4 regions of the Paenibacillus wuxiensis genome follow, and region 1 is predicted to be linked to each of the others. Evidence: riboswitches for the same ligand, from Rfam matches in the RefSeq annotation. Region 1 holds a riboswitch; each other region holds the start of a gene.

Region 1 (5,383 bases):
TCTAGGATTCCATCCTGCCGTCGTACTTCGGTAGTGGAGATGTCCATCCGCTTCCACATAGCAATCGAAGCCGCACTGCCCCGTCGCCGACATATGATACATGTCGTGTGGGCCAGATAACTTCACCCGCAGGAACAGCTTCGAAGAGTCCGTCACGAAGCGGATCTGACCGCCTGCTGTATGATTCGCCAGCCATTCGACCCCCTCTGGAATCTTATGTTCGGGCGAGATGGGGAGTCGCCGATATCTTCCCTCCATAGACAGCCAGTGGAATCCAGCAATGGCAAACGGTGCTTCAAGCGGCGAATGCCAGACCACATCGGATGTGTTCGTCCTCTGCTGCTCCACAGTCAACTCTGCTTCCTTCACTTGTACATCTTGATATTCCGAATCCATTTGCAAGCTCCTCTCGAATGGTGTGCTTACCCAAACAGACACTTACTCACTGGATTAATTCTCCATAGTATTTTCCTACTCCTCTTCATTTCTTACATAATTTCGATTGGGAGGGGGAATGTATGGAGAGTATCTATTTTGAAGACACAGGAGGAACACCATTATGTCCCGAAGAAGTCGTCGAAAGCTGCTTGTTACAGGTGCCGAGAACAGCGTCAATGCTTTTAAAGCCGAGGTCATGCGCCGCGAAGGATTTGCAGTAGATCCGAACCGGCCGAATGATGTCAAATATGAGGTAGCTAAGGAACTGGGTGTGCCGTTGCAAGAAGGTTACAATGGACAGTTGTCAACGGAAGATGCAGGCCGCGTTGGCGGACGAATTGGCGGCACGATGGTGCGGGAGATGATTCGCCTTGCTCAGGAGAATTTAACGAGGCAGCAGGGAAAATAAGATAAGATCTCTTCCTTGGCATGCCAGGCATTATTTCATGAAATAATCATTCAGAAACGGTAGGAGTGTCTGCTTATGTGCTATGAGAGCATTATTATTGGTGGCGGCATTGCCGGGCTGCAAGCTGCCATTCAGCTGGGGAGATACCGACACCGCGTGCTGGTGATCGATAGTGGTTACGGCAGATCTACGATATGCCGTTCCTACCATAATGTGCTCGGATGGCCTGAGGGAGTGTCCGGTACTCAGCTTCGTCTTTTGGGTAAACGGCAGGCCTCATCGTTAGGCATACATCTGCTTGAAGATACCGTGACGAGTCTCGCTCCTAATGGCGAGCATGGCTTCACCGTGACGACAACAGAGAACGGCCTCTTCACAGCAAGTACACTCCTGCTCGCCACTGGAATCATGGATCGGCTTCCATCCTTGCCCAATCTCATGCCCTGCCTAGGCCTTACGGTGTATGTATGCCCTGATTGCGATGGCTATGAAGTGACCGATCGACGAACCATTGTGCTTGGTTCTGGCCCTACCGGAGCTGATATGGCACTGATGCTATTGTATTGGACTCGCGACATCGTCTATGTGAATCACGAGCAGAAGCCCCTCTCTGCTGATCAAATGCACCAATTGGACGCACAGCAAATTGAAGTAATTGAAGCACAGATTGAAGAAGTAGTATGTAAGGGAGAAGGTATCTTCAGTGGCGTGAGACTTTCCGATGGAAGGATCATTGATGGAGAGCGTGGATTTGTTGCCTTCGGAGGCAATGAGGTGAAGTCCTCCCTCGCAGAGCAGCTTGGGATAGAGCGGCATGAAAATAAACACATTATGGTGGATCCACGTACGAAAATGACCAATGTTCCCAACGTATGGGCGGCAGGAGATGTGTGTGTGCATTCGGAACAGGTTACGATTGCGATGGCGGAAGGTTCACAAGCTGCCATTTGGATGCATAAAGCAATCCTTCAGCAGGCTTCCCCTAAGGAATGATCTTTGTCACCTTAAACTACTAACGTCACCTTCAAGCAATTTCTTACTGCAATTGAGTTTGGGGGTTCGTGGGGGTTCGCTGGCTTGCTATCCGATTCCACACGAAACCGCACCTACCATCATGGTGGGTTATGGAAAACATATTGCTGCATACGGTACAATAGAGGCACAGACATAGTGCGTTAAGGGGGTGCCTCTTATTACGAAGAAGAATCAAATCCTGTCCAGATTGCTCGGTGTCACGGCTCTATTGTTTCTCTTTGCTGGGTTAGCTCTTATCCTATATCCGAAGTGGAATCAATACAACGAACAACAAAGAGAGCTTCGGCTTCTTACTGAGTGGGACAACTTGCCGCAAGACAGCATTCAAGTAACCTCCAAGACACAAACCGATTCAACCACACCAAAAAAACAGGAGCCTAAATCCATTGACGGTCTCCTTGTATATGGGGCAATATCGATCGACAAAATCGATCTGCGAGAACCTATGGTAGAAGGAGCCACACCTGCTTCTCTCAAGGCTGGAAGTGGAATCGTTGTCCCCGGCCGAATGCCGGGCGAGATCGGCAACTTTGTATTGGCGAGCCATCGCAGTCTGACATTCGGCAGACACTTCAACAGACTCGACGAGTTGAAAAAAGGCGATAAAGTTCAATTAGAAACATCAGATCAGACCTACACGTATACGGTGCAATCGAAATCCGTCGTTACCCCAGAAGATCTGTCCGTTCTCGATCAGAATCCAACGGATCGGGAGTTGACACTCATCACCTGTGATCCAATCGACACAGCCACACACCGGCTTATTGTGAAGGCTGTCATGGAGAAGACTCCGTAACGCCGCAACAATCAAAGGCGCCTTCAACACCACTGTCTCTGTGGGGTTGAAGGCGCCTTTTTTCATGCATGTTCTTACCTATTTGGGGGTTCTCCAAGTCTCGAAAATGACTTGGGACATGGACATCCCCTTCTGTCACATCGATACCACGGCCTGCTAGCTTCGTGGTGTATAGAAGTTTTCCGTGTAGTAGACTTTCGATTTACCTCCGAAAAATACGCCCACACCCATTCGCGAATAATCTCCTAAAATGTTAGCACGATGCCCTTCCGAGTTCATCCAGTTCTCATGAACGAAGATGGCACTCGTCTGGCCGGCGGCAATATTCTCTCCTGCGGACTTATATACGATTCCGTCTGCCTTTATTCGATCGAACGGCGACTTGCCATCCGGATTATTATGATCGAAGAAGCTTCTTTCTCCCATATCACCACTATGCTTGCGTGCTGTTCCTGCGATTTTATCGTTCCATTGCAGCGGCTTCTTGCCATTGCGTACGCGAACTGCGTTCGTTAAATCGAATATTTGATGTTCGAAGCTTGTCCGCAATTGCTCGCTAGGCGTTCCGAAGTAGCCCTTGAACGACAATTCCACAGCTTCAGCAATAAATTGGACAGCTGTTACCGTGCCGCGCTGATTCAAATCATAGAACACCGTCGCATAAGCGTCGCCCACCTTGTGCATACTGTATGCTCCGCCGTTATCCTTGTAATTGTAGATGGTATTCCCTTTCTTAATTCGGCTGATAGAAGACCCGTAGGCTGCTGTGACTTCCTGCTTCGTCGAACCAAATCCAATGCTTCCATAATCATCTTTAGCATTCGAGTATAGAGCTACAACTTTCTTGTTGAGCACACCGACCTGCACATATTGCTTATAGTCCTTGTTATAAATGTACCAATCGAACCCGTACTCGCTTACGTCTTTGCGTGCTGGTTGTCCCAGTCGCTCGAAGAGCTGCTTCTCACTCATTCCGAGCGAAATGCCCTGAATCTTGACTCCTGCCGCCTGTGGCACATTCATCAATTCCGATGCAGCAACTCCGCTTCCGCTTGTTTCATCCGCTGCATAGAGGGTTGGCTGTGGCATGAACATGCCGAACAGCAATGCAGCACTAAGCCCTATTGCAATTCTTCGCTTGCTGCCTACCAATGATTGTTTTTCTTCTACTTGCCAGTTTGCGTTGTTGTCAGTCGTTTCCGTACAACGTGTCCGCATCCTTACCATCTCCCATTCTTTGACGTTATCCGCTCGAATGAGATGAACACCAGGGGCGCTTCTTGTATATACAAAAAAAGCGCCACCCTAATGGCGGCGCACTTAAATAGACGCTCGTATTGTCGCAATTAGGGCAACCCGGCTGTCATCGCATTGTGTAAATGCATTAGACCCGTGGCTTTGCGTCCCCTGCTTTCGCGAGGGTTTGCCATTATCCAAATGTAACAGTTATATGTCTATGGTAACATGCAACAGAACTGCTTGTACACTCCTGAACGATTGTAATCTTCTGTATGTGGACAGAATAGTAGACTAACCGCCAAGGAACTCTCCTTGGCGGGTCATCATATCAACGTCTTACAAATAATCGCTTCCGAGCAATCCACATGAGTGCTGCGGCAGTAATGAGAATCATACCGACGATTGGCGATACAGGCGCTTCTTCACCAGTTTGCGGCAGCTTGCTGCCCGGCTTAGGATTCGGCTTCTTCGAATCCGTCTTGCCTCCTAGATCTGCAGCATCAGGATTTCCTTCATCATCCTTGTCACCGTCTGGATTGCCCATGCTTCCATCCGGCTCCGTCGTATTTCCTGTATCGGGATCTGTCGTCTCACCAGGTACCGTAGGCTGATCAGGGTCAGTCGTCGTTCCAGGCGTTGTTGGCGTCTTTGGATCTGTAGGATCGACGATCTGCCCAGGGATCGTTGGAATGTTCGGATCTGTCTTAGGAGGTGTCTTGTCGCCTGGCTTGCTTGGCTCCCACGGTTCGTAAGGATCCGTCTTGCCCCCTCCCCCTCCATCGGTATAACGAACATTCTCGACCGTAACGACAGTCAACTGCCCTCTCGTAATTTCGAACCCATTCAATGTAGTGTTGCGAATATAACCGCTTGGAGCCTCTGTTTCCTCGAAGAAGTATTTCCCCGGCTTCAAGGCTGGAAGGGATGCTTCTCCGTTTGTATCCGTCGTTAAGATCGGAAGCTCTGCTCCTGACTCATCTTTAACCGGATGCTTCTCCGTATCCAGAAGGCGGAACTTGGCACCAGACAGCTTTTTCTCTTTATTCTCATAAGCAATCTTAATAAGCCTCACTGAACCCGTTGGCGGCAAATCAAGTGTGTTACGTACCATGATTACTGCTTCCTTGCCGGCATTCACATCAAACTCGATTAATTCCGTGTTCAACACATATCCGACTGGCGCCTTCGTTTCTTCTGCATAATACTTGCCCGGATACAGGTTCGGAATCGTGATTTCGCCATGCTCATTCGTGATTAGCAACGGCAATTCCGCGCCTGCTTGATCCTTGACTGGCTGCTTATTCGCATCCAGCAAACGGAACTCCGCACCTGGCAATTTCCTTTCTTCGTTGGCTGCATCAACTTTAACCAACTTAGCAGTTCCGGTCTTAGGCGCTTCAGGCTCACGTGTATTCGGTACCTTCACTTCAGCTACTGCCTTCTTGCTTACTGTGAATTCGAATAAA
Region 2 (5,383 bases), on a different contig from region 1:
GGGGAGACGTACCGCCTGTTCGTCATGTCGGTATCCAATAGCAATTCCGATTACAATGCATTGTCGAGCGCGTCCGACAGCATTAATATTTCGAATAACTCAACGGTTTACAGTGCTTCAAATGTAAGAGCAAGCGATGTTGGCGATTATAATGACGGTCGAGACATGATGGTTACCTTCAACCGGGCATCGGACGAATCGAATATTAGCCAGTATCGAATAATGGTTGTGAAGACGAGCAGATCGTACCGCTTTGATATATCCGAAGCGAACAACGTATCCAGCTACAATTATACGTCGATGAACCCGAATGGCAGAGACGTTAGCCTCAAGCTGAGCTCTACTGCGAGAGACGTAGATGGGGACCTAATCCGTAACGGAACCAGCTACCAAGTATATGTGCTTTCTGTTGGACGCGGTAGTTATGTGAATTCCCTGTCCAGCTCCTCAGATACGATTACGTTGTCTAACAATTCGACGGTGTACCCTGCAACGAACGTATCGGCAAGCAGTTTGGGTGGAAACTACAATGATGGACGGAACCTGAGTGTAACATTCAACCGTGCTGCAGATGAATCGAACGTGAACCATTATCGCGTCATGGTTGTGAAGTCTTCCAATGCAAGCCGTTTTAATCTAACAGAGGCCAATCGAGTTAACAATTGGAACTCATCTGTCGTGTATCGGAGTGGCAGCAGCTTGTCGTATGTATTCGATGCGGATGCAAGAGATGTAGATGGAGCACCGATTCGCAACGGCAACAGCTACCGGGTATTTGTTCTGTCTGTAAGCTCCAATAGTCAAGCGAACAATGCGTTGTCTGCTCCATCTCCAGAGGTGACGCTTAAAGGCAATGCCTCGGTTGATGTCGTGACGAATGTAGAAGCGAAGATTATTGGCAAAAACGGTAATGCCAGCGACATTGAAGTAGGCTTTAATGCACCATCCAGTAATTCGTACGTAAATGAATACCGTATTATGGTTGTCCGCGCAGATCAGTCCTATGCATTCGACGCATATAGTGCGGGACAGGTGAGATCATCCAGCTACATTCGGGTTGGGAATCAGAGTGGCTATGTAAGACAATCGCTAACAAGCGGCTTGCGGGATGTTCAAGGCAACGACATTCAAAAAGGTGTTGCTTACCGGGTATTTGTGCTTACGGTAGCTGACAATAGAAGCGGCTCCTCAAATGCCTTGTCTTCGCCTTCTGGTGAATTTGCCTTGGTAGATCAATTCGTGCAGGCACCTACGAATGTGTTTTTGACAAGAGAAGGGGGGAATAACTTCAAGGCCTCCTTCTCGAAGCCAAGCAACGACAGCGGGATTGCCTATTATGCATTGATGGTCGTTCCTTCTAGCTCAGCGAACTCCTTCAACCTGGATCAGGCGAATCGTTTAAGAGGAGTAAGCGTAATTGGCGAAGAATCTAGAATGTTCTCGCTGTCAGATAATGATGCATATGGAAATCCAATTCGCAGCGGCGTTGCCTATAAAGTATTCGTTATGTCCGTAGCGGATGGGCGCAATGCAACAGTGAATGCACTGTCCACCGCATCCAATGAAATGACAGTTGGTGACGGATATTAATCCCCATGATGTGAAATAGAGAAGATAGATAGATGGCATTCAATAAGAGCCTCGGAATGATTTCCGAGGCTTTTTATGTATCACCAAGAGTACAAGAGAGTTGTGTAATGAGTAAGAAATGACTTCAGTGCTGTCTATTAGGTAATTGGTAGGGGAGAGGGGGGGCTAAGCAGTAGTGGCTCTATAGGAAAATCGACAAATGTGTCGAGCAGTTGGAGGGGATTGCACGAATCTATGGGAGCAAGGATGGAGAGGATAGGGATGTTTTTGTCGGAAATAGGGTGAAACAACCTTGAAAATGACTATAAAATGACAAAAAATGATTTTTCGTGTCGAAAAATTGAAAAGTGTTATGAAAAAGTATTAATCTTTTCATTCGAGCAACCGATATAAAATATGGGTCTTGAGTTGGATAGGGGATGCGACCGTCCAACATGCTGATATGTAATATGTACTTTAGACCTATTCACGCGATACATGTCACAAGAACTAGTGCGTAACATTGCTATGACATTCTTGCCTGATAATCGATCTGCAACACGCAATGGATACATCAAGAAGAACAACATCAGGATTGAAAGGCAAACTCTTCGAAAGATGAGGACGCAAAGCCGCGGGCCTAACATCTTCACGGATTACGGCGGCCGGGTTGCCATTAATGTTGCGGTAACTACACAACGGTTATTCGGTGACAAGGCTATGCAGAATGGCCTTTTTTTTGCGCACAGAAGCTGGGGTAAATGATGGAAATTGTGTTGCTAAAATGGGACGAGTGTACTTCCTACGAAGACATAGATTCATTGATGGATCGATTTATCCCGTTCGTTACACCTGAAAAATACAAAAGGTTAGATAGACTTCGGAACCGTGAAGATCTTTATTGCACGGTTGCGGCTGACATATTGGCCCGCATGCTGCTATGTCGAACCTTGAAATGTTCGAATAACGAACTTGTTATTCACACTCATCCCTTCGGCAAGCCATATGTGGAGGGTGATCCAGTATTTTTCAACATCTCTCACGCCGGTGCGTTCATAGCAGTGGCATTGGATGAAGCGCCAATCGGGATTGATATAGAGCAAGCAGGAGAATGGAACATGGACGTGGCTAGGCTGATATGCTCGCCGCGTGAGTTGGAATTGCTTGCAAATACGAACGACAGTCGTGCGCGGCAGGAATTGTTTTTTTACATATGGACGGCTAAGGAAAGTGTTCTGAAGGCATTAGGAACAGGTCTCAGCCTGCCTCCTAGCACATTCGAGATTGTGCAGGAGACAGCTGTACCTATACAGGATAATCAATTATGGAATGTTGATCATAATTATGTAAAGCAATATGTCGTTCCTGTAACAGGCTATAGTATGACTGTGTGCGCACAGCATATGGAATTTGCCAAGCAAATAGAGTACATCACATGGGAGCAGTTGACTCATAGGTTTACGAAATGGGTTGGATCGTATAAAGGAGAGGACGAGAATTGGCTTTCATGGAATTGACAGTAGAACGATTGGCAGGCTATGACGTACATTCTATCGAACTGCCTGAGGAGACAATGCGTCTTCTGAAGAAGCATTCGGCCGAGCATTCGGTCAAGTTGGAATCCGTCATGTTCAGTGCGTGGGCAACGCTGTTGTCCCGGTTCTACAACTCGCAGCAAGTAACTCTTCATGCCGTTCAAGCGGGACACGGCAATGGCAACCATACAGTAGTCAGTCAGGATGACGTAACCTTGCAAGGAATTATGAGCATTCATAACAGCTTGTCGGCTTGCGCAGAAGGACGTAACCTGACTTGCTCTGAAATAGCTTCTGACAGTGATGTGGCAACGTATTGCTGGTACGGAGAAGATGTTCGGCCCGTGCTTCCAGAGGGAGAGCAGGTATGTGACCTGCACGGCTGCATTCAGCATGCTGCTGGAACGGGCGCATTACCAATGTTCACAATGTATTACAAGGAAAATCAGTTCCAGTTATCGACGGTAGAGAAGCTGGGGGAGTACTTCTTGCAGCTGCTGGATGAAGCTGTGAAGCATCCTCAGAAGCGTATTGGCGAGCTGGAAATGCTGACAGAACAGGACAAACGCCAGTTAATTGAGGGGATGAATCAGACTCGAGCTGAATATCCTCATACATTCACGGTTCAGGCGCTGTTCGAGGAACAAGCTAAGCTGCATCCGGATCGAGTAGCTGTCATCGAAGATGATCGCGAGTTGACCTATTGCGAGTTGAATGCTCGTGCGAATCAATTGGCGCGCAGGCTGCGGAAGCTTGGCATCGATCGGGAACAGTCTGTTGGTATTATGGCAGAGCGCAGTGCAGAGATGGTTGTCGGTATCTTAGCGATTCTCAAGGCGGGAGGAGCTTATGTTCCACTTGATCCCGATCACCCTCAGGATCGCATTCAATATGTCCTAGAAGACAGTCGTACGAAGCTGGTACTGACTAGCAGATCGTCAGATATAGATTTGCCGAATACCATCGAGCAGGTTCATATGGATGACCCGAGCCTTGCTGATGAATCTAGCGATAATCTGGTATCTGTGAATCAGCCAGAAGATCTTATATATATCATTTACACGTCCGGTTCGACAGGAAGACCTAAGGGCGTCATGGTTACTCATCGTAATGTCATTCGCCTAGTAAAGCGCACGAATTATGTGAAGTTTGGCGAAGGCGACCGTATTTTGCAGACGGGATCACTTGTCTTCGATGCCTCAACCTTTGAAATCTGGGGCTCCTTGTTGAATGGCTTAGGGCTCGTGCTCATCGATAAGACGACGATACTGGACGCTGAGCAGCTGGAGCAAGCGCTCATCCGCCATCAGGTAACGATTATGTTCTTGACGACGGCGCTGTTCATTCAATTGGTTGATCGCAATCCGCGCATATTTGCGCCGCTTCGCCAATTGCTTGTCGGTGGAGAGCTGATGTCGCCAAAGCACTTCTATCGAGCGGCTAAGGACTGTGCACCGATTGAGATTTCGAATATTTATGGTCCTACTGAAAATACAACCTTCTCTACTTCTTATCTGATGAAGGAAGAGGGAGACGGGACAATTCCTATCGGTACGCCAATTACGAACTCAACTGCTTATGTTGTCAATGATTACGGCATGCTGCAGCCGATTGGCGCTGTAGGAGAGCTGTGGGTCGGCGGTGAAGGCGTAGCACGTGGCTACTTGAATAAGGATGAGATGACACGTGAGAAGTTCGCGGATAGTCCATTCGTAGCTGGTGAGCGAATCTATAAAACGGGTGACCTTGTGCGCATGCTGCCAGATGGCAACTTGGAATTCGTCGGACGCAAAGATCATCAAGTGAAGATTCGCGGCTATCGCATGGAGCTCGGTGAGATTGAAGCGCAGATTCATACGCACGAGCAAGTAACGGAAGCACTGGTTGTAGCTTTTGAAGAGTCGCCTGGCCAGAAGGCTCTTTGTGCTTACATTGTAGCGGAAGAAGGCATGACAGCGAGTGTAATGCGAGAGTACTTGTCTTCGCATTTGCCTGAATTCATGGTGCCGGCATACTTCATGTTCTTGGAGCGCATGCCGCTTACGATCAACGGCAAGATTGATCGTGCCAAGCTGCCTCAGCCTGAGAAGCAGGAGCGCATGTCTACCGAATATCAAGCTCCTGTAACGGATACGGAGAAGAAGCTTGCGGCGATATGGGAGGAACTGCTTGGCATCTCTCCAATCGGCACAGCGGATCACTTCTTCGAGATTGGAGGGCATTCGTTGAAGCTGGCACAGCTGCAAGCACGCATCGCAGCTGACTTCCATATCTCGTTG
Region 3 (5,383 bases), on a different contig from region 1:
TTTTCGCTCTGCGGAGGCTTGCAGACCTTGATTATCTTCTACGGTGTACACCAGCTCGTAGGTTCCCGGAGTAGAGGAATCAACCATTCCTTCGATCACGATGCGATCGGACAGGTCGCCGTCCTCTTCATCAGTAGCGGTAACTCCTACTTTCGGATCGAATTGCTCGCCAACGAGAATCGTTTTATCCATTGCGCCATGAATGACTGGCTTGTGATTCATCTTTTCTGCGACAGTGATCGTACGTTCTGCAACCGCTTGCAGCCCTTGGCTGTTCTCTACGGTGTACACCAGCTTATAGGCTCCTGGAGTAGAGGAGTCAACCGCTCCTTCGATCACGATGCGATCGGTCAGGTCGCCGTCCATTTTGTCCGCAGCGGTAACTCCTTCTCTCGGATCGAATTGTTCGCCAACGAAAATCGTTTTATCTGTTGCGCCATGAATCATGGGCTTTGTAGCACCCGGCGGGGTGCTTCCATTTCCGAATGCTTTGAAAATATCTGTGTATTGATATTGCGCCGTTACGCCATTGTTGCTTTCCAACATCGCATCCCGGTTCATCGACCAGAAGGAGGTCATCGCCAGCCCTTTCTCGATCGCATGATCCACAATCAACTGGGACCACTCCGTCGTAAAGATCGGATGAGCCGCGCCTTCAAAGCCGATGGATGGCGTCGTTCCAATGATGCCATAAGCGTCTTGATCCGTTAGATCCGTGTTGGCAAATTGCTTGAAGTACTGCTTGATTTGATTCTTCGTCGAATCAACGGCTCTCAATGAAGCGGAACCATAGTTCTCGCCAGGCAGGAGCGTTCCGCTGCCATAGCACATCGTCATGATGTTCACGACTTTGACATCCACGCCGGCAGATAAGTAAGCTTCCAATACATCCAATTGAACAGAAGTCAGACCGCTTGGCAGTACAGGGAGTGTTAATACAATATCGACTCCCGTTGCATCCTGAAGCTTCTTAATCGCCTGCGCGTTGGCGACATTCAGGGCTTTGTTCTGAGCGCCGCCCTCAATGTCAAGGTCTAAGCGGGTCAGTCCATAGCCTTTAACAATTTCCATATACGTATTGAAGAGGGTATCGGTGTCTTGAGTCACTTCCCAGAACGATACGCCATTCAAACCGCCCAGCGAGATCGTGACATCGCCGCCCATTTCGCGAATTTCCCGAATAGACTGCTTAATCCCTTGGTATTGGGTGTTATCCGCATTCTTCTCATTCAGTACGGAATATCCTCCCCAGCCCCATTGCACTTTGCCATCCGCGATGTGCTGCGAACTGGATTGAATAAAGCCGAGATTGAAAAATTTCACGCCGGTATCCTCGGAAATTCTGGCGAGGTTAGGGGCGCCGTTGTTGGAATAGCCCGGTTTGGTAACCCATGCAACCATATCAACGAATGGAGAATTGACTTGCTTCGGCCACTCGATTCCTTGGCCAACCCCAAAATCATGCCCCGGGGCCGTCGCTTCGATAACGGTAATGGTGCGTTTTTTCTCGACCGTCAATCCTTGCGAATCCGTAACGGAGTACACCAGCTCATACTTGCCGGCTGCATTTGTATTAACTTCTCCCGTCACGGCAATACGTGATGTGAGATCTCCGTCTTCTGCATCCGTAGCAGTTACGCCGGCCAGCTTATCAAAGTTGTCGCCAACTGTAAGCGTCAGATCCGCTATGCCATGCAAAACAGGCGGTTGATTCTTGCTTGGAGCTTCATCACCCAGAATGAGTTGTCTGTTCATCTCCGGGCTGTTATTCGACACCCGCTGAACCAGCTCCATGCTTGTAACCTTGGCATTTCCCTTAAGTTTGAATGTATAGGATCTGCCAGGTTCAATCGTTTTGGCATCATAGACCGATTTCAAATCGACGATCGTGTAACCGTTCTCATTAGTTACGGTTCCCGCTAAATAATCGCCGGAAGTCAACGGTCCATCGGCTTGGATGTAGAGCTTCGGCAGCTTAACCGTTTTAGCTCCTCTTTCCACCGCTTTCAACACTTGATTCGATTCGGTCAAAGACTCGTTATTGAAGAGGGTGATTTCATAGCCTTTGCTGTTGCCCCAAGCCTCAGTATACGGTTTCACATCCGCCGTAACGTCCAGCTTGGTATATTGGATTTCATGTGTTGTCAACGCCTGGCTCCCGAAGAGGCCTTCTTTCGTTGCCTTTGTTAATTTGTCGCGCTTGGCAGGATCCGCAGTAGGGGCATCATTGGAAGCCATCCAAGCAATGACGCCGCCCAGACCGTTTTCAAGCACATATTTCGTTTTCTCTTGAATGGATCTTTCATTGTCATACGTGTAGAATACGCCAGTTGTCCCATCATACAGATAGGGAGCTTTGGCTGCATCATCCCAATATTCTTTGAGATTCGGGTAAGTGGCCTTCAGCTTGTCGAGGTTGCGATAAGACCAAATCCCCGTTCGACGGCCGGCATCCCCAATGGTGAGCGCTGCTTCGCCAACGGCGCCGCGGGATGGAGTCTGATCCGCGTCCTTGGCGGATAGTGCCGCTTCGCCGAATAGCCCCGGATGATTCGGATCGGATCCTTGCGACACTTTATCCCAGCCGCGAGTATAGTAGGCCGCCCCGATCACAATCTTGTTCGGCTCGGCACCTTGCTGAATCAAATAATTTACGCTTTCGTCGACGGACAGATTATTGCCCGTGAGCGGGTCGTTCGGGTTCGTATACAAGCCAGTATGGTGGCCGCTTACTTCATCCCATGCGCCGCGCATGTCATAAGTCATAATGTTGGCAAAGTCTACAATGTTGAACAGTCTCGGCACATCAATGCCGATATCGATCTTACTCTTCGGCGCTGGAAGCGCAACAGACAGTTCATACGCTTTACCAAGCTCAGCTCCTTGCTTATTCAATGCGTTTTTGATGTCTTGCAGGAGTAAAATATAATTGTTTTTATCCTCTGGTATAGCGTATTTCGTTCCTTCATCGTTCTTATTATCGACCAGATCGGGCTGTCGAACTTCAGCCGGGAACTCCCAATCGACATCCACGAAGTCCATGTTCGTGTACTTGATGAATTTCATGACATTTTGGATCAGATTCGCCCGTTTGGAAGCATCGGCTGCAACGACAGCGAAGTCGCCTGATTTCGACCATCCGCCAAGAGAAATACCGATCTTCAGATTTGGGTTTTCTGCGCGCAATTGCTGCAGGGCGATAAGGATGCCTGCATTGGCCGCTTGCCATTGAACGCCATCCTGGCCGACAGGCGCTTCTACAGCCGCATCCTTGTCCGTAAAGACAAGATTGCCTTGGGCATCAAAATCGAGAAACGCATAGTTCAAGTGGGTTAATTGATCGGCCGGAATATCCTTGGGATAAAAGTTTCCCTGTCCTCCCCAAATCGACCAATCGCCATAGTACATGACATTCCGGATTTCCTTAGTTTCATTTTTGACCACAGGTTCCTGTGCTGCGGAAACACTCGTTCCTGCGTAAGTCGGCGCCAGCGAGGATACGAACATCATGATGGTCATTACTGTCATTGCGAACAATCTTCGGGCACTGCGCTTTCTCCCAGTCTTCATCCGTTATTCACTTCCTATCAATAGATTTTATTAATAGGCAGCTAGGGTGGGGCATCTCGCCATGGATCATACAAAAACAACCATACGACTAATAGAGATGGGGGTCTATTAATCGGCAACTGGCTGGCATAGAATTTCTTCCTTAGCCCCTTTAGTTTTGCGTCACTAGATTTCCCTAGCTTTGCCTAGTAATACCTGCAAACATGCATACTCTTGCATAACGATACATGTTTACACCGTTAAATATACAGCAGTTTCACGTTTATTTAATGGGTCATACGGATTATTTGTGAATATATGAACATAGTTCAATATTATTATTCACTAGAAATATATCATGTTGAAATCCGGATGGAATAAGAGGATGTATGTTAATTCCATATGGTTTGATACTGGACATCAGCCTAGTAACTGCACCGATCCCTTGTTATTCCTTGTTATGCTTTTTTACATATTCCACATGTCCGACAAGGTTTAGGCAGTAGGTCTTAGGTAGGAGGGGAAATATATTGTAGTGTGGATGAACGAGCCAGAGTTCGCACAATGATAACGGAATATAACTTTCCTTATCAGTAAAATTCATGCAACTATATAGTACTTGGATTGGATTAAAAAGGACTGATCCTCCTTTTCTGGGCAATTATACCTCGCCCAAAAGTTGAAGAATCAGGAACAAAACAGTGGTCTGACGATCATTTTCGATAACGGAACCAGGATTGCTTTGACAGGTAATCCATTTTATTTTATAGTAAGTAACACACTAACTACTAAAGGAGTTGCCATGGAAGAACTTTATAAAGAGCTTCAGAAGTGGGGCTTTTCACAATATGAATGTAAAGCGTACATAGGGCTTTTGAAAAACTCCCCTATAACCGGATATGAAATAAGCAAAAGGTCGGGTGTGCCTCGTTCAACGATTTATGAAGTATTGGCAAAATTAATGGATAAAGGCGCGGTGTACACAGTACCTTCTGACCCCGTAACTTATGCACCTTTACCAGCAAAAGAGTTAATCCATCGATTGCGTAATGACTTTGACAATTCTATGGATTATCTTGAAAAGAATTTATCTGCGTTAGAAAGTGAACAAGAAGTTGATGTTATTCGACGCATCAGCAGTGATGAGCGCGTTGTGGCCGAAATGATTGACATAATCGATAAAGCTAAAAAAGAAATATGGTTGTCGATCTGGGAACCACAAGTCGATTCGATAAAAGGTGCTATAGATGAGCGGATAAAGGATAATATCCACGTCTTTTCTATTCTTTTTGGAGCACCTGAGATTCAGCTAGGAGCAACTACGCATCACAATTACATGGCTCCAGAAGTAGCTGAGGAACGTATGAACGGCCGCTTAACGATTGTTGCACGGGATAATGAAGAAGTCTTAATTGCAAATTTCGCGCCAAATACACCTGCATGGGCGGTAAAAACGGAAGACCCGGCACTTGTGTTAATCGCGATGGAATACATCAGGCATGACATTATGTTCTCAGAATTAGTGAAAGAAGTGGGCCCAGAGAAAGCAGAAGCGCTTTGGAAAAACGCTCCTAACCTATTTCATGTTGTTACTGGAAGACGGTTCAAATAAATTGAACCGTATTTTCTTTCACTTTTTCGTAGTAGTTAGTAAGTTAGCTTCTAATACTTGAAAATAAAGAGGGAATGAAATGAGTCTGTCGAACGTCCAAATGAATTCGTCTCCGAGAGCTGAAGATAGCTTTATCCAAGGAGTAAAAGATTGTGTCCCAACGCTACTAGGTTATTTAAGTATCGGATTAGCTGCAGGTGTGATCCAAAAGACTGCGGGACT
Region 4 (5,383 bases), on a different contig from region 1:
TAGCAAAGTGGGAAAATGGGGAGGCCTTGCCCGATATTTTTAAATGCAAGATACTCGCTGAACTTTTTCAAGTAACCCTGGATCAATTATCCCGTGATATGAGTGAAGAAGCGGCGAATCAGCTCGCCCCCAAGGGGAAGCAGTTCTTTGGTGTTGTGAAGGTAGGTGATCGGGGACAGATTGTCATTCCCAAACAGGCACGCGAAATGTATCAGATACAAGCTGGTGATAAGCTGATTGTCTTGGGGGAAGATGCGACAAAAGGGATTGCTCTCTTAAGAAGTAATCATTTCATGGAATTTGTAGAGATGATCCAAAAAGCGGAGCGAGAGGTAGATGAATCAGAATGAGCAAAATTGTATTTTTTTCGATACCCGCACATGGTCATACCAATCCAACCATTCCGGTGGTTGCCGAGTTAGTCAATAGAGGCCATCAAGTTTGGTACTATTCCTTTCTAGAATTTCAGGGAAAAATAGAAGGTGCTGGTGCTGCATTCATTGCTTGTGATGAGTTCTTGCCCCAGCTTTCACAAAAGGAATTGGATCGCAAGGTTGGCAAAGATTTTACAGCATTAATTGAGATGGTTGCCGATACTACCATCGCTTTGGATGAGAAGGTATGTCAGGAATTAAGGGAAATTCAGCCGGATTGTATTGTATCTGACTCTATATGCTTTTGGGGAAAATTATTTGCTAAAAAACTAGAAATTCCATATGTTTGTTCGACTACTACCTTTGCTTTTAATCAGTACACCGCGAAACTGATGAAGCGTGGTTGCATCGATGTATGGAGGATGATCGTGGGTTGGCCCCGAATGAACAGAAAAATTCAGTTGTTAAAGAATCATGGTTATGAAATAGGGAACGTTGTATCGATTGTTCAAAATAATAATGAAACAGACACCATTGTCTATACCTCGAAAGAATTCCAGCCGATGGCGGATACGTTTTCTGAGCGATATGCTTTTGTCGGACCATCCATCAGACAGTCTCCGTCGATACAGATTAATAAAAAAGATAGAAAACTAATCTACATTTCACTTGGGACGATACTGAATCAAAATCAAGATTTTTACCAAAAAGTTATTCAGGCATTTGCAGATACGGACTATGATGTTGTGATGTCAGTTGGTGAAAAAACGGAGATTGCTTCTCTTGGCAACATACCAAGAAATTTTACAGTGAATAACGTCGTGGATCAAATATCGGTATTGCAAACAGCCGATGTATTTATTACCCATTGCGGTATGAATAGTGTGAATGAAAGCCTTTATTTTGGAGTTCCAATGGTTTTATTTCCGCAACATAGCGAACAAGGATTAGTGGCTGATCGGGTTGCTCAACTGGGTGCAGGTTTACAGTTGAAAGGAAAGAAGCCAAAATATTTGGCAGCAGCGGTATCTGAGGTGTTGACGAATCGGACATATCAGGAAAATGCGCAAAAACTGTCAGAAACTTTTCAGAATGCTGGTGGTGCAGTAGAAGCGGCCAATGTGATTTTAACTAAATTCGAGCGAAGTCTTAATGGTATCTGATAATTTCGTATTGAACTATAGACAAAAAACATAAAGAACTCCCGCGGTATAGATATCACGGGAGTTTGTCTTCAATCTAACTGAATCCAATGGAAATAGCCTTAGAAATATGGTCTCGACTGTTAGATGAAAATAAAGTTGTAGACTGGGAGAGCCAATGAAAAAGACAATTGCCGAGCGATAACTCGTACATCACATATGTATTCCCGGAGCAAGCAGATACATAAATATCGAACTGGGTTGATAGACCTGGTACTTGATGAATTTTGCGTACCTATAGGCACAGTTGTATACAAGCTGTTCATTTACATGTTACTATAGACATTTAATCTGTAACATTTGGATAATGGCAAACCCTAGCGAAAGCAGGGGACGCAAAGCCACGGGTCTAATGTATTTCACAATGCGATGACAGCCGGGTTGCCCTAATTGCGACATTACGTGCGTCTTTTTTTATTGCGCTGCCATTAGGGTGGCGCTTTTTTTGTGCTATTGTAAAGCGTCCCCGGTGTTCATCTCATTTGATCGCAGAATGTAAAAGAATAGGAGATGAAATGATGCGGCCATGTTGTACAGCAACCAACAACGCAATGTACCAAGAACAGCATAAACACATTAAAGCAAGAAGAATACGGCATATGACGATTACAGCTAGCGCTGCGCTGTTAGCCGGGATGCTTATCTATCAGCCGACCCTTTATGCAGCGGATAAGCCGGTCGGTAGTAAGATTACTGTCACGAAAACGAACAATGCTCCGCAGGCAGGGGCAAACCAAATGCAAGGTATCACCATAGGAATGAGCGAGGATCAACTATTCCAAAAAATCGGACTGCCGGTTCGCAAGGATCTAAGTGAATATGGCTTCGAGTGGTATATTTACAATCAGGATTATAAACATTACTTACAAGTTGGTGTTCAGGATCACAAGGTCGTTGCACTCTATACGAATGCGAATGATTCTTATGGAAGCATTGGATTCGGTTCAACCAAGCAGGAGGTAGAGGCAGCCTTCGGATCTTCCCTCAGTCAAATTAGGAAAGGCAATACGATTTACAATATGGACAACAGCGGACAATATAGCCTGTACAAGGTCGGCGGTATGTATGCAACCGTGTTCTATGATCTCCATCAAGGGAATACGGTGACGGCTGTCCAATTTATTGCCCAGGATGTGGAACTGGCGTTCAAGGGGTACTTTGGCACGCCTAGCAAGCGATTGCAGACAAGCTTTGAGCAACAAATCCTCGATTTGGCTAATGCTGTGCGTGTCCGCGAGGGCATGAAGCCATTGAAGTGGAATGAAAAGGCTGCGGGAACTGCTCGCAAGCATAGCGACGATATGGGGCTGAGAAGCTTCTTCGATCATAACAATCCAGACGGCAAATCCCCGTTCGATCGGCTGAAGGCGGACGGAATCGTATACCAAAAGGCAGGGGAAAACATTGCTGCTGGACAGTCGAGTGCCATCTTCGTTCACGAGAACTGGATGAACTCGAAAGGACATCGTTCGAATATTTTGGGAGACTTTTCTCATCTAGGGGTGGGTGTGTACTTCGGGGGGAATTCAAATGTATATTACACACAGAACTTCGTCACGCAGAATTCCGTCGACGATAAAAAGCCCGATCCCGATGTTGTATCTCCTAGCCTCAGCAAATCTAAGGTTCTGACAGGAGATCCATTCGATGTAAAGGTCGAATATTCTGTGTCGAAAGCAGTATATTCAGCTTCATTCAGTCTTACTTATGACAGCCGCTTGACTCTCTTAGATATAAAGCCAAGCGTTACGATGGCTACCTATCAAAAGTTGAACTATCCAGATGTCCCACTTATCACGACAAAGAACATAACCGATTTACCTAATGGCCAGAAGCAATTGGATTACTCCGTAAATCTCAACGGAGGCGCTTATGAAGGAGACGGCGACATAGCAACCATCGCTTTCTTGAGCGACCAAGAAGGGAAATATACCTTCAATCTTGTAAATGCGAATCTGTTCAACGCAAACAATGAACGGATCCGAATCGGTTACATTCACTCGTCTACCGTTGATGTCATCAAGCCGTCTGTTCCGAATCCGAAGCCAGAGTTGCCTATTTCGTCTTCCTCATCTGAAGGCTCTAGAGGTTCTAGTAGTTCTACACCTTCGACTTCTGTGGGAACAATTCCAGCCGGTAAGACGATGAAGGCAGGATTATTGGCAGAGACGATGAAGGAGCATGCAGTGAATGCGGAGTTCAAGATAAATGCGAATACCGTAAAAAAACAGCTGCAGGACAAAAATGCCAAGCAGGTTCAACCCGATATTAGCGATGTAAGCATGAAGGATTACAATGAAGTCTCCTTCACGCTGGACAAATCGGCCGCCAAACTGCTGCAGGAATCAGGCAAGGATTTGCTTCTGTCTACAGCCGAATTCGATATTACCATTCCGAACAAGTCTATTGTGGAACTCATCGGAACGAGCGGACTCGAGCTTGTGGTGTCTCTTGCAGAGCATAAGGACAAAGGATTTAGCAAGCATCATGGCGAGACGACCTTTACGTCTCCGATGATCACGATCCGTGGGCCGCAAGAAGCAAAGAATATCCTGTTGGAAATCTCCTTGAAGCTGATGGAAGCTACAAAGGATATTCGTAAGGCAGGCGTGTACGCAGAAGCTCAAGGCGTAACAACAAATGCTTGGAGCTATAAACTGGCCGGAATGAAGGCAGCTGATAAGAAGCATATATCCTTCCAGGTCACGCAGTTCGGCACCTACACGATTGCAGAGCATGCAAGATCCTTCAATGATCTTACTGCACATTGGGCAAAGGATGAAATTGAAGTCATTGCAGCTCACGGACTGTTGTGCGGCAAAGACAGCATACACACATTCAAGCCGAACGACGTTATTACCCAAGCGGAGTTCGCCACCTTGCTTGATCGCTTGACGAATAACGGAAAGACTTGGGAACAGCGGATTGCAGAGCCTGGGGCACGTAAACCGATTACTCGCGAAAAAATGGTAGTGATGCTTACGCGGGCATTGAAAATTGATCTGTCCCATTCAAGCGCTTCGCTTGGATTTAAGGATGAAGCACTCATCTCACAGGATGCAAAGACAGCCGTTGTGTACGCAGTGAGCAAAGGACTTATCAAAGGAACCACCGATAACAAACTTGATCCGGCGGGAACGCTCACTCGAGCGCAGGCGGCACTCGTTTTGTACCGCGTGATACACGAGCAATAAGATATTCATCATGACACAAAAAGCAGAGATCCTAGATTAACACATAGGATCTCTGCTTCTTTTTTTCCTTTTACGGGGTGTATATTTTCTCAGTCTATCACTTTATTTTCTTTCTTCATCGACAATCGAGATCGTATCCTATTGAGCGTTGTCGATTACGTCCATCGGCACTTTGATTTCGGCCACTTCGTTATGCTTCGTAATCGTGCTCGTCACCTTCATGCTGATCGAAATCTTCTGTCCGTTCTCTTCCCCTTCGAGCACAAGTGTAAAGCCGCTCTTCGTCGGGAAGTAGGTTTCCTTATTCACGCCATATGTCATGGTAAGCGTCTTAACATTCATCTTGCCAAGCGCTTCCGCAGCTTCTTCACCAGATGACTCGGACAACAGCGTCTTCGCCAACTCCTTGCCTTTATCGCCAGACATATCCGTAGTCATGATGTATTCGTTACCTTCCACGGTAATCTTCGAATCTTTCTCTAACGGCTTGAATTTATCGAGATTTTGCGTCAAACTCATTTGGCTTTTAATGTTCATTTCCCACTGGCTCTTCAACTCATCCGGAACTTTCGCCCATTCGCCATTGACCTGAGAGTATGCTCCTTCTTTGGTG

Evidence for each region. A riboswitch is a leader RNA that binds a small molecule or an ion and turns the genes downstream of it on or off. The one in region 1 is predicted to bind cyclic di-GMP.
Region 2: another riboswitch for cyclic di-GMP. It lies ahead of ABN764_RS09930 (4'-phosphopantetheinyl transferase family protein); the one in region 1 lies ahead of ABN764_RS12220 (CAP domain-containing protein).
Region 3: another riboswitch for cyclic di-GMP. It lies ahead of ABN764_RS24645 (glycosyl hydrolase family 18 protein); the one in region 1 lies ahead of ABN764_RS12220 (CAP domain-containing protein).
Region 4: another riboswitch for cyclic di-GMP. It lies ahead of ABN764_RS19280 (CAP-associated domain-containing protein); the one in region 1 lies ahead of ABN764_RS12220 (CAP domain-containing protein).

What each region holds. Positions count from the first base shown of each region.
Region 1 is NZ_JBEFZI010000005.1:116,806-122,188, reverse strand. It holds gene ABN764_RS12240 (SGNH/GDSL hydrolase family protein) at 1-396, opposite strand, end outside; gene ABN764_RS12235 (alpha/beta-type small acid-soluble spore protein) at 560-847, shown strand; gene ABN764_RS12230 (NAD(P)/FAD-dependent oxidoreductase) at 923-1,840, shown strand; gene ABN764_RS12225 (class D sortase) at 2,031-2,678, shown strand; gene ABN764_RS12220 (CAP domain-containing protein) at 2,835-3,896, opposite strand; cyclic di-GMP riboswitch class I at 4,026-4,116, opposite strand; gene ABN764_RS12215 (SpaA isopeptide-forming pilin-related protein) at 4,246-5,383, opposite strand, start outside.
Region 2 is NZ_JBEFZI010000004.1:194,958-200,340, forward strand. It holds gene ABN764_RS09925 (stalk domain-containing protein) at 1-1,590, shown strand, start outside; cyclic di-GMP riboswitch class I at 2,161-2,247, shown strand; gene ABN764_RS09930 (4'-phosphopantetheinyl transferase family protein) at 2,331-3,086, shown strand; gene ABN764_RS09935 (non-ribosomal peptide synthetase) at 3,077-5,383, shown strand, end outside.
Region 3 is NZ_JBEFZI010000012.1:95,086-100,468, forward strand. It holds gene ABN764_RS24645 (glycosyl hydrolase family 18 protein) at 1-3,570, opposite strand, end outside; cyclic di-GMP riboswitch class I at 3,682-3,766, opposite strand; gene ABN764_RS24650 (TrmB family transcriptional regulator) at 4,352-5,161, shown strand; gene ABN764_RS24655 (AzlC family ABC transporter permease) at 5,241-5,383, shown strand, end outside.
Region 4 is NZ_JBEFZI010000008.1:97,457-102,839, forward strand. It holds gene ABN764_RS19270 (helix-turn-helix transcriptional regulator) at 1-350, shown strand, start outside; gene ABN764_RS19275 (macrolide family glycosyltransferase) at 347-1,537, shown strand; cyclic di-GMP riboswitch class I at 1,876-1,965, shown strand; gene ABN764_RS19280 (CAP-associated domain-containing protein) at 2,176-4,770, shown strand; gene ABN764_RS19285 (DUF6612 family protein) at 4,909-5,383, opposite strand, start outside.